Regions from separate parts of the Shinella sp. JR1-6 genome, predicted to be linked through region 2. Evidence: riboswitches for the same ligand, from Rfam matches in the RefSeq annotation. Region 2 holds a riboswitch; each other region holds the start of a gene.
The links. A riboswitch is a leader RNA that binds a small molecule or an ion and turns the genes downstream of it on or off. The one in region 2 is predicted to bind cobalamin.
Positions count from the first base shown of each region.

Region 1: linked by a shared signal. The riboswitch ahead of bluB (5,6-dimethylbenzimidazole synthase) and the one ahead of nrdH (glutaredoxin-like protein NrdH) in region 2 are both predicted to bind cobalamin.
Region 3: linked by a shared signal. The riboswitch ahead of EXZ48_RS09670 (CbtB-domain containing protein) and the one ahead of nrdH (glutaredoxin-like protein NrdH) in region 2 are both predicted to bind cobalamin.
Region 4: linked by a shared signal. The riboswitch ahead of EXZ48_RS04945 (ABC transporter substrate-binding protein) and the one ahead of nrdH (glutaredoxin-like protein NrdH) in region 2 are both predicted to bind cobalamin.

Region 1 covers NZ_SHMI01000005.1:33,097-36,929, reverse strand. Annotated here, with positions in the region: gene EXZ48_RS10130 (DUF2865 domain-containing protein) at 1-987, shown strand, start outside; gene bluB (5,6-dimethylbenzimidazole synthase) at 980-1,672, opposite strand; cobalamin riboswitch at 1,718-1,939, opposite strand; gene EXZ48_RS10120 (SDR family oxidoreductase) at 1,996-2,814, opposite strand; gene EXZ48_RS10115 (diguanylate cyclase domain-containing protein) at 3,051-3,833, opposite strand, start outside.
Region 2 covers NZ_SHMI01000010.1:15,704-19,536, reverse strand. Annotated here, with positions in the region: gene EXZ48_RS18135 (MFS transporter) at 1-838, opposite strand, end outside; gene EXZ48_RS18130 (cold-shock protein) at 935-1,138, opposite strand; cobalamin riboswitch at 1,355-1,573, shown strand; gene nrdH (glutaredoxin-like protein NrdH) at 1,824-2,045, shown strand; gene nrdI (class Ib ribonucleoside-diphosphate reductase assembly flavoprotein NrdI) at 2,056-2,451, shown strand; gene nrdE (class 1b ribonucleoside-diphosphate reductase subunit alpha) at 2,439-3,833, shown strand, end outside.
Region 3 covers NZ_SHMI01000004.1:418,790-422,622, forward strand. Annotated here, with positions in the region: gene EXZ48_RS09665 (peptidoglycan-binding protein) at 1-1,100, shown strand, start outside; cobalamin riboswitch at 1,180-1,547, shown strand; gene EXZ48_RS09670 (CbtB-domain containing protein) at 1,595-1,771, shown strand; gene EXZ48_RS09675 (CbtA family protein) at 1,784-2,578, shown strand; gene cobU (bifunctional adenosylcobinamide kinase/adenosylcobinamide-phosphate guanylyltransferase) at 2,580-3,104, shown strand; gene cobW (cobalamin biosynthesis protein CobW) at 3,108-3,833, shown strand, end outside.
Region 4 covers NZ_SHMI01000002.1:494,624-498,456, reverse strand. Annotated here, with positions in the region: gene EXZ48_RS04955 (ABC transporter ATP-binding protein) at 1-264, opposite strand, end outside; gene EXZ48_RS04950 (iron ABC transporter permease) at 261-1,289, opposite strand; gene EXZ48_RS04945 (ABC transporter substrate-binding protein) at 1,286-2,329, opposite strand; cobalamin riboswitch at 2,485-2,718, opposite strand; gene EXZ48_RS04940 (MurR/RpiR family transcriptional regulator) at 2,745-3,599, opposite strand; gene EXZ48_RS04935 (spermidine/putrescine ABC transporter substrate-binding protein) at 3,656-3,833, opposite strand, start outside.

The DNA.
Region 1 (3,833 bases), on a different contig from region 2:
GTGGTGGTCGATACGACGAGCGCCCGCAAATATGCCGGCGCGATCGCCCGCCAGAACATTCAGCTGCGCAAGGCCAAGAGTGACCAGCGCCGCCTTGGCTGCTCGGGCGGCAGCATCATCGTGGTCGGCGGGGCGAATGCCGAAGCTTGCGACACGCTCTCAAGCGTCATCGGCAAGATGGAGCGCAACCTTGAAATCCTCGACAAGAAGCGCCGCGAATTTGCCGGCGGCACCTCGTCGCAGGGCAAGCGCAGCCGTCTCACCGCCCTCCTGGCGAGCAACGGCTGCGGCAACGAGGCGAAGGTCATGCCGATCGCGGCGACCGAGACGCTGCGCACGCTCGATGAAAAGCGCACCCTGCCCCTCGGCACCGCGCCCGACGGCAGCGAGCGCCTGAAACTGCGCTCGCTCGGCGGCAGCAACGGCCATGGCAACCTGCGCACCGTCTGCGTGCGCACCTGCGACGGCGGCTTCTTCCCGATCTCGTCGGGCGCGACACCGCTCGACTTCCGGCGCGACCAGAAGGTCTGCGCCATGATGTGCCCGGAAACCGAGACCGAACTGTTCTACCAGTCGATGACCAGCGGCCAGGAAACCGAGCAGATGACCTCCACGGTCACGGGCCGCCCCTATTACGAAATGCCGAACGCCTTCTCCTACCGCACGCGCGACCTTTCCAAGCCCGGCGCCTGCGGCTGCAACCTCTCGGCCTACTACCAGGAGATGATCAAGCGCGAGAAGGCGCTGAAGGGCGACGACGCCGAGACCGCGCGCGCCGGCACCGCCGACGATTCCGACAGCGGCTCGATCACCACCATTCGCACCCTGCCGAAGAAGGAAGAGACCCCGGTCAAGATGCCGGCGAAGGTCGAGGAGCGCGACTACGACCCGGCCAGCAGCAAGGTGCGCACGGTCGGCCCGGTCTTCCTGCCGGCCAACGAATCCGCCATCGACCTCGGCCGCCCGGTGGATGCCGGCGTCAACTGACGCCTTCCTCCGGCCAGCGTTCCTCGAACACCAGGTCTTCCAGCGGCAGGCGTTGCCGCCAGCCCTTCACCGCCAGCTCCGGCTCACCGTAGAGTCGGTCGACGAAGCCGACGCACAGCCAGGCGACGATCTCGACATGGCCGGGTATGCCGAGGATCGAACGGATATCGCTGTCGTGGAAGATGCTGACCCAGCCGACGCCGACGCCTTCCGCCCGCGCCGCGAGCCACAGGTTCTGCACGGCGCAGACCGTGGAATAGACGTCCATTCGCGGGTTGTGCGTGCGGCCGAGAACCACGCTGCCGCCGCGGGTCGGATCGCAGGTCACGCAGATCGACAGCGGCGCCTTCAGGATACCCTCCAGCTTCAGCGCACGATACTGCGCCTGACGCTCTCCTTCGAACATCGCCGCCGCCTCGGCATTGGCTTTCAGGAAGGCCGCATGCACCGCCTGACGGGTCGCCGCGCTGCGCACCAACAGGAAGTTCCATGGCTGCATGAAACCGACAGACGGGGCATTGTGAGCGGCCTGCAGCAGGCGGCCGACGAGGTCGTCCGGCAGGGGATCGGTCAGGAACTGGTCGCGCACGTCGCGGCGCGTTTCGATGGCACGGTAGACGGCTTGCTTTTCCTCGCGGGAAAAGGCGCCCGCCCGGACCAGAGGGTCCAAGGGTTCGCTTCGCATCGTCATCTCCCCAACAATGCGTCACAACCTGCCGCCGTCCGCGCGGTTCGGTCTATCGTGCCAGGCCGGTCTTCTGACTTCGGGTTACGCGGCAGGCACCTGCCTTCCCGGTTGAACAACCAGTGGCAAAAGCCTGAATCGATTCAAGCTTTTACGGTGCAAACCATCCCCGTCACAGCGTTGGGCACGTTCCGGACCTGAGCGTTTCGCCCGCACCGGATTCCCGATTCTCCCGCCGGAGCGGGCACCTGACGCGAAGGATATGCGCATGGCTTGCGGGCACGATCAAGCCCGCCTGCGCCATGCACCGCCGTGCCTGCGCCTCAGAGCGGCGCATCCGGATGGGGCGAGCCGTCATAGGCACCCCAGATAGACTGGTCGAAGCAGATCACCGAGCCCGTCATCAGGCCGGATTCCGGCGAGGAGAGATAGGCGCAGGCCCGCGCCACCTCGGCCGGATCGACGAGCCGCCCGAAGGGCTGGCTTGCCGCCGCTTTCGCCAGCCAGTCGTCGGCCGCGCCATGGAATTCGCGCTGGATGCGATCCTCTCCCTCCGAGGCCATCCAGCCGATGTTGAGGCCGTTGACACGGATGCGGTTGCGCAGAACGGCATAGGCCGTGTTCTTGGTCAGCGTCTCGAGCGCGCCCTTGGAGGCACAATAGGCGGCGATGAAGGGCTGGCCGGCCTTGGCCGACATCGAACCGATATTGACGATGGTGCCCTCGGTCTTCTCGCGCCGCATCACCGTGATCGCCTCCTGCATGAGGAAGAACGGCGCGCGTACGTTGACCGCGAACATGCGGTCGAACAGCTCCGGGCTCGTATCGAGGATCGTGCCGCGGTCGGTGATGGCGGCGGCGTTGACCAGCGCGTCCACACGGCCGAAGGCCGCGTCGCAGGCGGCAATGACCGCGCGCGCATCCTCGACCACAGCGAGATCGGCCTTCACATAGAGTGTCGCAACACCCGTCGCGCCGGAAATCTCCTTGGCCTTCGCCTCGCCCTTGGCGGCATTGCGACCGCAGATGACGAGGCCCGCCGCACCCCGCTCGGCAAAGAGCCGGGCGATCGTCGCCCCCAGTCCCTGCGTTCCTCCCGTGACGACGGCGATCTTGCCGTCGAGCCGCGCACCTTCACTCATGCCATGCCTCCCTTGCAGACCGGCCGACACTGGCTCGCGAACAACGAGAAGCCGATCGACACATGATTCATTTCCGCAAGCAAATCCCCTATCGGGCTGTTTCTCAAGCCATTTCCGGAGACAGAGACCGACCGGACACGACTATCTTCAGACAGGGCCGGCGCCTGCTGCGGCGCATCCTGGCGGAAACCCCATGGAAACAAGGCGGTAGGCGCTTCAGTGCGCAGGGCGACTGGTCAGGCCGCGCGTACCGCATCGGCTTCGGCAATCGCGTCGCCAGCCATGTCGCCGACATGAACGGCTCGGTTGCGACCGGCATTCTTGGCCGCATAGAGCGCCGCATCCGCCATCACCATCACATCGTGCAGGCTACCACCATGGTCCGGGAACTGGGCAATGCCCGCGCTGCCGCCGATGACCAGAAGCTGCCCGTCATGGGCGATCGGTATTTGCGCATCCCGGACAAGGCCCTCAGCAAGCTCGAGGAGCATCTCGCGGCTGGAGACACCGCCAAGGAGCACGGAAAACTCATCGCCGCCGAGGCGGGCGACCGTACCGAGCGGGCCGATACGCTCGGAAAAGCGGCGTGCGACAGCCTGCAGCACCGCATCGCCAGCCGCATGGCCGTACCGGTCGTTGACGGCCTTGAACCGGTCGAGGTCGAGAGCGACGATCGAGAAGGGCTGGCTCTCGCCCTTGCGGATGGCATGGCGCACCTCTTCGTCGAAACCGCTGCGGTTCTTCAGCCCCGTCAGCGGATCGTGCTGGGCAAGGAAGGCGTTCTGCGCCTCGCTGCGCTGCAGTGCCTTGACCAGTGCAGAGAAGCGCAGCGTGACAAACAGCATGACGCCGGCAAAGACCAGCACGAACATCGCGATCTGCGGCAGTGCCGATTTCCAGACGAACAGGCCGGGCATGTTCGGCCGCCAGGAGGCGACCATCGGATTGTAGGTATCGGCACCGACCGGCGTCATCACCAGCCCCGGCTCCTGCGTCACGATGGGCGTGAAGCCGAGGTC
Region 2 (3,833 bases):
CGCCGACAAGCGCGCCGACGGCCGAGGCGAGCAGGAAGATGAACAGCATCATCTGCGCCGCCGGGATGGAAAGGCCGAACCTCTCCATGAGATAGAAGATGTAGAACGACTTGAAGCTCTCGCCGTAGGCGTTCTTGGTGAACATGAGTGCCGTGAGGACGACGAGGCCGATGGCGATCGTCGCGGGCGCATGGCGTGCCGCTCCGCCCGCCTTCTTTACACCTATCCGCATTGCCGCGAACTCGGCACTGATCTGGCGCTGTTTGCTGCCGATCCAGGCCAGAAGCGTCATGGCGAGCAAGGCAAGGGCAGCGAACCAGGCGAGGCTCGGCTGCCCCAACGGCACGATGATCAATGCTGCAAAGACCGGGCCGAGCGCGCCTCCGGCCTGACCGCCAACCTGGAAGAGACCCTGGGCCAACCCCTGCCGGCCGCCGGCCGCATAGCGCGCCATACGGGTCGCCTCAGGGTGGAATATGGATGATCCGATGCCGATCAGCGCCACCGAGACAAGAATTATCGCATAGCTGTGGGCGAATGCGAGACTCACGAGTCCGGAAAGGGTGAACATCATGCCCACGACAGGCGAATAGGGTGCGGGGTGCTTGTCGGTCACCATGCCGATGACCGGCTGCAGCAGCGATCCGGCAATCTGGAAGGTCATGGTGATCAGGCCGATTTGCACGAAATCGAGCGCGTACGCATCCTTCAGGATTGGGTAGGCAGCCGGAATCAGCGACTGCATCAGATCGTTGAGGAGATGGGTTAGCCCCAAAACCACAAGAACTGCGAGGTGCGTCCTCGGCTGCGTCGTGGGCGTGCGGATGGCGACGGTCATATCTGCATTCGAGACCGTTCGGATGCGGTGGTCGAACGCCGTGGCGACGTCCATGAACCATACGCATCCGAGGTCGTCATCGAATAGCGCGCGCTCTTAGAGCGTTTGAACGTTTTCAGCCTTCGATTTGCCGGTCTTGCGATCCTGGCCGATGTCGTAGCTGACCTTTGCGCCATCCCGCAGCGGGCCGCCGGACTGTACCGCAGATATGTGAACAAACACGTCTGCTCCGCCATTGTCGGGGGTGATGAAGCCGAAGCCCTTGTCCTGATTGAAAAACTTAACCGTTCCGGTAGCCATGGTATCCTCAGTGATCGAGCGGCACCTTGCCGCAGCAGGAGCTTATTCGTCGTACGCTGGTCCGGCAACCGCTTATTCACGCTGGAATGGTGTCTGTGGAAATCTAGGCTTGGAAAAGTGCTCGCGACGAAGGGCTTTCGCCATCCGTCATGGGGATAACTTGCGTTTCGCAACCGAGCGATCGAGCTAACTGTTGACGGCGGAATTGCGTCCTATACCATATCTAGTGTTCAAGGTTCCTCCGATTCGAGAGAGTCGGAGGCTAAGACGGGAATCCGGTGTGGCCATGATGGCTGCGTCAATCCGGAGCTGCCCCCGCAACTGTAAGCGGCGAGCATACGTTCGACAAAGCCACTGAGGCGCAAATGCCTTGGGAAGGCGGACGGATGCCGCGACCCGCAAGCCAGGAGACCTGCCTCGTTCATGAACGTCCACGGGCGGGGTGTCCGGCAGGCGAGCGATGGGTTGTGGAATGATGCCGCCCCGCCGTCTCCCCAGATGCTCCGTATGAATAGCTTCGGGGTGAAGTCATGTCGAATTTGTTTCCAGTGCCTCCGCGCGAGTAAGCGGCGCCCCGCTCCGGCCGTCCTTGAGGGCCGCCGTCTATCTATTTTCAGTTCACGAACGGTCATCGGCGGATGACCGAACGCCCCTCCATGCCCAATCGCCAGAATATGAGGAAACCATGCCGATCACCGTTTACTCCAAGCCAGCTTGCGTTCAATGCTCAGCGACCACCCGCGCGCTCGACCGCCACGGCATCGATTACCGTGTCGTCGATATCTCCGAGAATGCAGATGCCTTCGCGCTCGTGCAGGGCCTCGGCTACCGTCAGGTTCCCGTCGTCGTTGCCGGTGAGCAGCATTGGGCCGGTTTCCGCCCTGATATGATCAGCGCACTGGCCTGAGGGCGGGGCGATGGGTGAGCTCGTCTATTTCTCCTCCCGGTCGGAAAACACCCATTGCTTCGTGCAAAAGCTCGGCCTTCCGGCCTCCCGCATTCCCCTTCGCGCCGACGAGGCGCTGAGGGCGCGCGCGCCCTTCGTCCTCGTCGTGCCGACCTATTGCGGCCAGGATGGCAAAGGCGCCGTTCCCAAGCAGGTGATCCGCTTCCTCAATGATGCGGAAAACCGCGCGAACCTTCGCGGCGTGATTGCCGCGGGCAACAGCAATTTCGGGGCGACCTTCGGGCTCGCCGGCGACGTCATCTCCGCCAAGTGCGGTGTGCCGTATCTCTACCGCTTCGAGCTTCTCGGCATGGATGAGGACGTCGACAACGTCAGACAGGGACTGGAACGATTTTGGACACGATGACGCTCGAGAAACCGACGAAGACGCCGGAAATCACCGCGCTGGACTATCATGCGCTGAACGCGATGCTGAACCTTTACGATGAGGATGGAAAAATCCAGCTCGACAAGGACCGGCAGGCGGCAAAGCAATACTTCCTCCAGCACGTCAACCAGAACACGGTCTTCTTCCACAATCTCAGGGAAAAGCTCGATTATCTGGTGACCGAAGGGTACTACGAGCAGGAAGTGCTCGACCAGTATTCCTTCAACTTCGTACGCGATCTCTTCGACCACGCCTATGACAAGAAGTTCCGATTCCCGACCTTCCTCGGCGCGTTCAAGTACTACACGTCCTATACGCTGAAGACCTTCGACGGAAAGCGCTACCTTGAGCGCTACGAGGACCGCGTCTGCATGGTGGCGATGACGCTGGCGCGCGGCAGCGAGCAGCTTGCCCGCGATCTCGTCGATGAGATCATTTCCGGCCGTTTCCAGCCGGCAACGCCGACCTTCCTCAATGCCGGCAAGAAACAGCGCGGCGAGCTCGTCTCGTGCTTCCTGTTGCGCATCGAGGACAACATGGAGAGCATTGGCCGCTCGATCAATTCGGCGCTCCAGCTTTCCAAGCGGGGCGGCGGTGTCGCGCTCTCCCTCACCAACCTTCGCGAGATGGGCGCGCCGATCAAGCAGATCGAGAACCAGTCGTCGGGCGTCATCCCTGTCATGAAGCTGCTGGAGGACAGTTTCTCCTATGCCAACCAGCTCGGTGCGCGGCAGGGGGCGGGGGCGGTCTATCTCCATGCCCATCATCCCGACATCCTGCGTTTCCTCGACACCAAGCGCGAGAATGCCGATGAGAAGATCCGCATCAAGACCCTGTCGCTCGGCGTCGTTATCCCCGACATCACCTTCGAGCTCGCTCGCAACAACGATGACATGTATCTGTTCTCGCCGCATGACATCGAACGCGTTTACGGCGTGGCCTTCACCGAGATTTCGGTGACGGAGAAGTACCGCGAGATGGTCGAGGACGGCCGCATCCGCAAGAAGAAGATCAAGGCCCGCGACTTTTTCCAGATCCTTGCCGAGATCCAGTTCGAGAGCGGCTATCCCTACATCATGTTCGAGGACACGGTGAACCGCGCGAACCCCATCGCCGGCCGCATCACCATGAGCAATCTTTGCTCGGAGATCCTGCAGGTAAGTGAGGCGAGCGAATTTAACGACGACCTTTCCTATGCCAGGATGGGCAAGGACATTTCGTGCAATCTCGGCTCGCTCAACATTGCTGCTGCGATGGACTCGCCGGATTTCGGACGAACGATCGAAACCTCGATCCGTGCGCTGACCGCCGTCTCCGAGATGAGCCACATCTCCTCGGTCCCCTCGGTCGAGAAGGGCAAC
Region 3 (3,833 bases), on a different contig from region 2:
CTGCCCGCAAACGCGCCGAAGAGCAGGCTGCCGAGGCCAACCGGCTGAAAGCGGAGGCCGCGGCTGCCGCCGACAAGGCCAAGGCGGAGGAAGCGGCCCGGCTGAAGGCGGAAGCCGAACGACGAAAGGCCGAAGAGACGGCCGCTGCGGAAAAGGCGCGTGCGGAAGAGGAAGCCGCGGCCCGGCGCGAAGCCGAAGCCAAGCGCGTCGAAGCGGAGAAGGCGGCTGCGGCCGAGAAGGCGCGGATCGAGGAAGAGGCCGCCGCTGCACGCAAGCTTGCCGAAGAAAAGGCGGCCGAGGTGGAGCGGCTGAAGGCGGAAGCCGCGAAGGCGGCTGCCGATGCCGAGGCGAAGGCTGCCGAGGCGGCCCGCCTTGCAGAAGAGGCTGAAAAGCGCGCCGAGGAGGCGGCCGCCGCCGAGCGTGCCGCGCAGGAGAACGACACGGCGACTGCCGCCCGTGAAAACGAAGCGCAGGGCGCCGACAGGAAGGACCGCGGCCTTGCCGTCGAGCAGGCCGACGATGCGGCCAAGCGCGAGGAAGAGACTTTCCAGAAGGCCGTGCTCGACGGCTCGGAAAAGGCTTTCCGCGCCTATCTCGACGAATATCCGGACGGCCGCTTCGTCGCCGATGCGCGCGAGCGCCTGTCGGCGCTGTCAAACACCGCCCGGCAGGAAGCAAAGCCCAGGACGGACAGCGAAACGGCGATTGTTGAGGCCGAGCGCAAGGCCGAGCAGCCGATCGTCGACCGGCGCGAGGCCTATATGGAGCGCTCGACCCGCGCCCAGGCGCAGCGCTGGCTCAGCATGCTCGGCTTCAACACCTACGGCGTCGATGGCGTCTTCGGTTCGCGCACCCGTTCGGCGATCGCCGCCTGGCAGGGCTCGTCGGGCTACCGCGCCGATGGTTATCTTTCCCGCCAGCAGTACCGTGCGCTTCGGCAGGCTGCGCAATATGCCGAGACCAGGCAGAATCGCCAGCGCCGCTACCAGCAGGACTATGACGTGCTGGAAGGCCCGGTCGATGGCTACTACGAGCGCTACTACCGCGACGACGGCTACTACAACGATGGTGGCGGTCTGGTGATCATCCCCGGCTATTGAGAATACGACGGCCGGGCGGCGGTTTCAGCACAGGTGATGACGCTGCCGGTCGATTGACTTCCCGGGGGTGGAAGCATAATCATCCAGACTATTGGATGGTTCCCGGATCCGGAAACGGATCGGGGAGTAAATGGGAATGTGACGCGGCGGACCCAATCAGGGCGCTGCAATCACGGCCGACCCCGCGACTGTAGAGTGGCGAGGGACGCCCATCCGGATGGGAGGATCTGCGGGGAGCGGGGCAATGGTGCCGTGGTTTCGCGCTGTGAGAACCAGACGGAAAAGCCACTGGGTGGCATCGCGATCAGCAGGGGTTGGACGCCTCTTCTTCTACGAATCGTCCGCCTTTTCGCGATGCCTTAGCCTGGGAAGGCGAGGGTGCCCCGCAGGCGTTTTCAACGCCCGACGCTGCGAGCCAGGAGACCTGCCAGCCAATGTGAAGGACATTTCGTCCGACCTGGGGAGGTTTCCCCGCTGCCTGCACGGAGGTTGTCATGGCTGTTTCGACTACGTCTTCTGTTACCCTTTCCGCAAACGACCGTCTCGTCGCCGGTGTTTTCGCTCTTCTGCTCGGCGCCTTCCTGGTGTTCGGTGCGGGCCTTGCGAATTCCGCCGTGCTGCACGACACGGCACACGATACGCGTCACTCCTACGGCTTTCCCTGCCACTAAGGAGTTTTCGACATGATCGTTCGTTATCTCCTGGCCGCCCTGGTGGCCGGGCTGTTCTCCGGCGTGCTGATGACAGCCGCCCAGGAGGCTCGAGTCGTGCCGCTCATCCTGCATGCCGAGGAGTTCGAGGGCGGCGACGAAGCCGCACCCGCAACCGAAGGCACGACGCCGGCCACGGGCACGGAAGGCGCTGCACAGACGCAGGAGCATTCTTCGCTCGGCGCGGTCATCCTCGACATGGCCTCTGCGCTCTCGCCGGTCTCCGTCGCCTATGCCCATGAGGGGGAGGATCACGAGGAAGGCGGCATCATGTTCGGCATGAGCCGGTTCTCCGGCACGCTTCTGGCAAACCTCGTCACGGGCGCTGGTTTCGGCCTGTTGCTTGCCGGTTTCAGCCTCGTGTCCGGCCATCCGATCACGGTGGCGAACGGCGCGCTCTGGGGCGCGGCCGGCTGGCTTGCCGTGCACATGCTGCCGGCCATCGGCCTGCCGCCGGAGCTTCCGGGCTTCCCTGCCGCCGATCTCGGCGACCGCCAGGTGTGGTGGATCGCAACCGTCATCCTGTCGGCGGCCGGCCTCTACCTGCTGTTCCTCAAGCCGAACATCGTCGCCAAGGTCATCGGCATTGCGTTGATCGCGGCGCCGCAGGTCTATGGCGCCCCGCAGCCCAGCGACATTTCCAGCAACGTTCCGGCCGTGCTCGGTGCGGAGTTCGCCGTCGCTGCCCTTGCCACGACCCTGTTCTTCTGGATCGTGCTCGGCCTCTCGCTCGGCTTTGCCAACGAGAAGATCGCCAAGGCAGCCTGATATGACAGTGACATCGCCCGGAGCCGTCCTGGTTCTGGGCGGCGCGCGTTCCGGAAAATCCGCTTTTGCCGAGAGGCTGGTCGCCGAGACCGGCCTCTCGCGTCATTACATCGCCACGGGCCGCGCCTTCGACGACGAGATGCGCGAGCGCATCGCAAGGCACCGGGAGGACCGCGGCGACGGCTGGCAGACCCATGAGGAGCCGCTGGCGCTCGCCGCGCGCATCGCTGACGTCGCCCGGGCCGATAGGGCCGTGCTCGTCGACTGCCTGACGCTGTGGGTGACGAACCTGATGCTGGAGGAGTGCGACATCGCCGCCGAATGTTCGGGCCTCCTGGAGGCTCTTCGACAGGCGCCGGGGCGGATCGTGCTTGTCTCCAACGAGGTCGGCCTCGGCATCGTGCCTGAAAACCGCATGGCGCGCGAATTCCGCGACCATGCCGGGCGGCTGCACCAGAAGGTCGCCGCCCTCGTGCCTGAAGTCTATTTTATCGCGGCCGGACTGCCGCTGAAAATGAAGGGTTGAGCCATGCTGCAACAGAAGATCCCCGCCACCGTCATCACCGGCTTCCTCGGCGCGGGCAAGACGACGCTGATCCGCAACCTCCTGCAGAATGCCGGAGGAAAACGCATCGCGCTCATCATCAACGAGTTCGGGGATCTCGGGGTCGACGGCGACGTGCTGAAGGGCTGCGGCGCGGAAGCCTGCACCGAGGACGACATCATCGAGCTGACCAACGGCTGTATCTGCTGCACCGTCGCCGATGATTTCATTCCCACCATGACGAAGCTGCTGGAGCGGGAGAACCGCCCGGACCATATCGTCATCGAGACTTCGGGCCTCGCCCTGCCGCAGCCGCTGGTCGCCGCCTTCAACTGGCCGGAAATCAAGACGCAGGTGACGGTGGACGGCGTGGTGACTGTCGTCGACAGCGCCGCCGTTGCCGCCGGCCGCTTTGCTGACGACCACGACCGGGTGGATGCGCTGCGCGTCGAAGACGAGAACCTCGACCATGAAAGCCCGCTCGAGGAACTGTTCGAGGACCAGCTTACCGCCGCGGACCTTATCGTGCTCAACAAGACCGACCTGATCGATGCCGAAGGCCTCAAGGCGGTGCGCGACGAGGTCGCCTCTCGCACGGAACGCAAACCCTCGATGATCGAGGCGAAGAATGGCGAGGTCGCCGCCGCCGTACTGCTGGGCCTCGGCGTCGGCACGGAGGACGACATCGCCAACCGCAAGTCGCACCACGAG
Region 4 (3,833 bases), on a different contig from region 2:
GGTCGTCTCCGCCTGCTGCTCGACGAAGGCGATGCGGCGGGCTATGGCTTGCCGGCCGTGGGCCGAAAGCGGCGAGCCCTCAAGCGTTACCAGACCCGCCTGCGGCTTGCGGATGCCCGCCATCAACGCCATCAGGCTGGTCTTGCCCGAACCATTGGGTCCGATGATGCCGAGAAATTCGCCGGGACGCACGTCGAGCGAGACGTCGGTCAGGATGGTCGCGCCGCCGGCCGACCAGCAAAGACCTTTTGCCGAAAGGGTCACAGGGCCGATCTCCTTTGGCTGAGGATGAGCGCGAAGGCCGGCGCGCCGAACAGCGCGGTGATGACACCGATGGGCAGCACCTGGCCGGGAATGATGATCCGCGACAGCACGTCCGCGGCAATCATGAAGATCGCGCCGATCAGCGCCGAGGCCGGCAGCAGCAAACCGTGGCGGACACCGACGACCATGCGCGCGGCATGGGGAATGACGAGGCCGACGAAACCGATCGACCCGACGATGGAGACCATGACGGCGGTCATCAGTGCCGAGACGGCGATCAGCACGACATAGACCCGGCGCACCGGAATGCCGAGCGAGGCCGCCGATTCCGTGCCGAAGGTGAAGGCATCGAGCGCGCGCGCATGCCAGAGGCACACGACAAGCCCGAGAAGCGCAACCGGCAGCGCCAGCCAGACATCCGGCCAGCGCACGCCCGAGAGATTGCCGAGCAGCCAGAACATGATGCCGCGTGCCTGTTCCGCATTGGCCGCCTTGGTGACGATGAAGGAGGTCAGCGCATTGAAGAGCTGCGAACCGGCGACCCCTGCAAGGATGATCGCCCCCGTACCGCGGCCTGCGCGAACCGCCAGCGCGCTGACGAGACCGAAGGCGACGAGCGCCCCGATAAAGGCACCGATCGGCAGCGTCAGGATACCGGCGCCGATGCCGAGGATCGCCACCGCGACAGCGCCCGTGGAGGCACCGGCGGAAATGCCGAGAATGTAGGGATCGGCCAGCGCGTTGCGCAGCAGCGACTGCAGGATCACCCCGCAGATCGCGAGCGCCGATCCGCAGCAGGCCGCAACCACGGCGCGGCTCAGCCGGTAGTTCCAGACGATGCCCTCGTCTATCGGCTCGATGGCGTGCCCCGCCTGCCAGAGGCGGTTCGCCACGGTCTTTGCCACGACGTCGAGCGGAATAGCGGTCTCGCCCACCGCCGCGCCCACCCCGAGCGCGGCGACAAGCAGCACGAGCGCCGCAAGAGCGACACCCGTGCGCAGCAGGATGGGGCGATCAGCCGTCACTTCGCGAGGCCAGCCTTCTCGATGGCGTCGGCAAGCACCTCGATGCCCTCGATCGTGCGGATCGTCGGGTTCATCGCCTGGGCGTCCATATCGACGACATGGCCGTTCTTCACGGCCGGCATCAGGCTGGCGACGGGATCTTCCTTGAGGAACGTGTGCTTGACCGCGACGTCATCGGCAGGGAAGCGGCGGCGCTCCATCTTGCCGGCGACGATGATGCTCGGATCGGCCTTGGCAACGGTTTCCCAGCCGACCGTCGGCCATTCCTCGTCGCTCTCAATGACATTGCGGATGCCGAGCGCCGACATGATGTAGCCCGGCGCGCCGTTGCGCCCGGCGACATAGGGGTCGATGTCGAGTTCGGCGCTGGAGAACCAGAAGACGGCGGAAAGCTTGCCATCCGCCGAAGCGATCTTCTTGCGCGCCGCGTCTTCGCGCGCCTTGAGGTCGGCGATGACTTTCTCGCCCTGATCCTGCACATCAAAGATCTGCGCCAATTCGCTGATTTCCTTGTAGATCAGCTCCATCGTGAAGACCGTCTTGCGCACCCCGTCGCCGCCACCGGAATTGTCCTTACCGATGCAATCGGCCGGCGAGGTGTAGACCGGGATCTTCAGTTCATCGAACTGCTCTGGCGTCGCGACGATGCCCTCCGGACCGACATGCCACTGGAACTGCGCCGTCACAAGGTCGGGCTTCTTGGCGACGACGCTCTCGAAGCTCGGATCGTTGTCGGCAAGGCGCTCGACCTTGGCGTTGGCATCCTCGTAACCCGACAGCACCGGGCCGATCCAGACCGCCGTGCCGACCATGCGCTCGCCAACGCCGAGGAGATACAGGATTTCGGTCGAGCTCTGGCCGAGCGAGACAGCCCGTTCCGGCGCCTTCTCGAAGGTGACCTTGCGGCCGCAATTTTCCAGCGTCAGCGGATACTGCGTCGCGGCCGCCTGCGCGGCGCCCGCTGACAGGGCAAACACGGCGGCACCGGCCAGCGCGGAAACGAGGGATGCGGCGCGCACGGCCGCAGGCAGAATGGTCATGGGTTTCTCCCGAATGAATGAAAGCGTGCGGGCTCAGCCGACGCGCCGACAGGCGCGCGCCGATTGCGGTCGGGAGAAAACGATTGGAATTCCGCCGTTGCCGGCAGCCAGGGTCGTCATAGGGTCTCCTGTTCCGGGCATCCCCGCCCGTGACTTGGATTTTTCTCGACGACGGCAGGTCTCCTGGCTCACGGATATCTGCTGCCTGTCTGCCTTCCCGCGGAAAAACCGCAGTGGCATGACGCGAAAACGCGTCCGAGGACAGGCGGCAATCCGCCTACAGTTGCGGGGGCAGCCACGGAATGGGTCCCTGTTGGGTCGTCCGCACCGTGTTCCCTATTAATCCCCTGGGAGTCATCCCTCGGGAAACCGTCGATCCATCCTTAATCCGCCGCGCTCGGCAGCGTCAAGGCGCTCAGCTCTCGAAATCTCCGAAGATGTCCTGGAGGCGGGTAAGCGTATCGACGCGCTCGCTCACGGCTTCGCCCATGAGCACAATGATATTGCTGAGCATGAGGTCCATGACGGCGGTCATGGTGGCTGCGCCATCCCAGAGCGGCCCGTGCGAGCCCGGCACGACGAGGCAGATATCGGAAACATCCGGCCCCCAGGGGCAGAATTCGTCGGTTAGCAGCACGACCTTGACGCCGGCCCGCCGGGCCTCCAGCGCCAGCGGCCGGGCCTTGGCGGCAAAGCGGCGCACATCGTGCAGGAACAGCACCCTTCCCTCGACGGAACCATCGAGCAATTCCGCATAGGTGCCGTTGAGACCATCGACGAACTGCACGCGCGGGCGCGTATAGGAAAGCTGGCTGGCGAAATATTGCGCGATGCCGCGCACGTTCTGATAGGCGGCGACATAGACCTCGCTTGCGCCGATCAACGCGTCGATCGTCTGCTGCCATTCCGGTGCGCTGGTAATCGCATAGATCTGGCCGAGATTGTCGATCTGCTGCTGGATGAGGCCGGCGAGGAGCTTTCCCTCCTTGCGGTCCTGTTCCAGCGAAGCGACTTGGGCCTTGACTTCCCAGGCCGGATTGGAACCGCCGCGGCGCAGTTCGCTCTTCAACTCGTCGAGGCCGTCAAAGCCCATGCGGCGCAGATACCGGCCGATGGTCATCGGCGAGACCTGAAGCCGCTGGGCGATCGAGCGCGCGGTCTCGAAGGGGAGATCGGCGATGTTGCGCTCGATATAGTGGGCGATCAGCTTGTCGGATTTGGACCGCCTGAGATCGTCGGACTGAACGAGCTTCAGAATGCGTTTCGACACGTCGCCCTCTCCCAAAAATCCCGCCCGCCGAAAAGGCGGGCGGGGATCGCGCATGGTCACTGCGCCGTCTTCACCCGCGTCCAGACCCGGTCGAGCTGGCGGAGCGCCGGGCCCAGGTCCTCAAAAATCTGGAGACGCGCCATGGTCTCGGCGGGCGGATTGATCTCCTTGCTATTCTTGATCTTTTCCGGGGTCAATTGCCGCGCCGGCACGTTGGCCGTGCCGTTGGTCTGC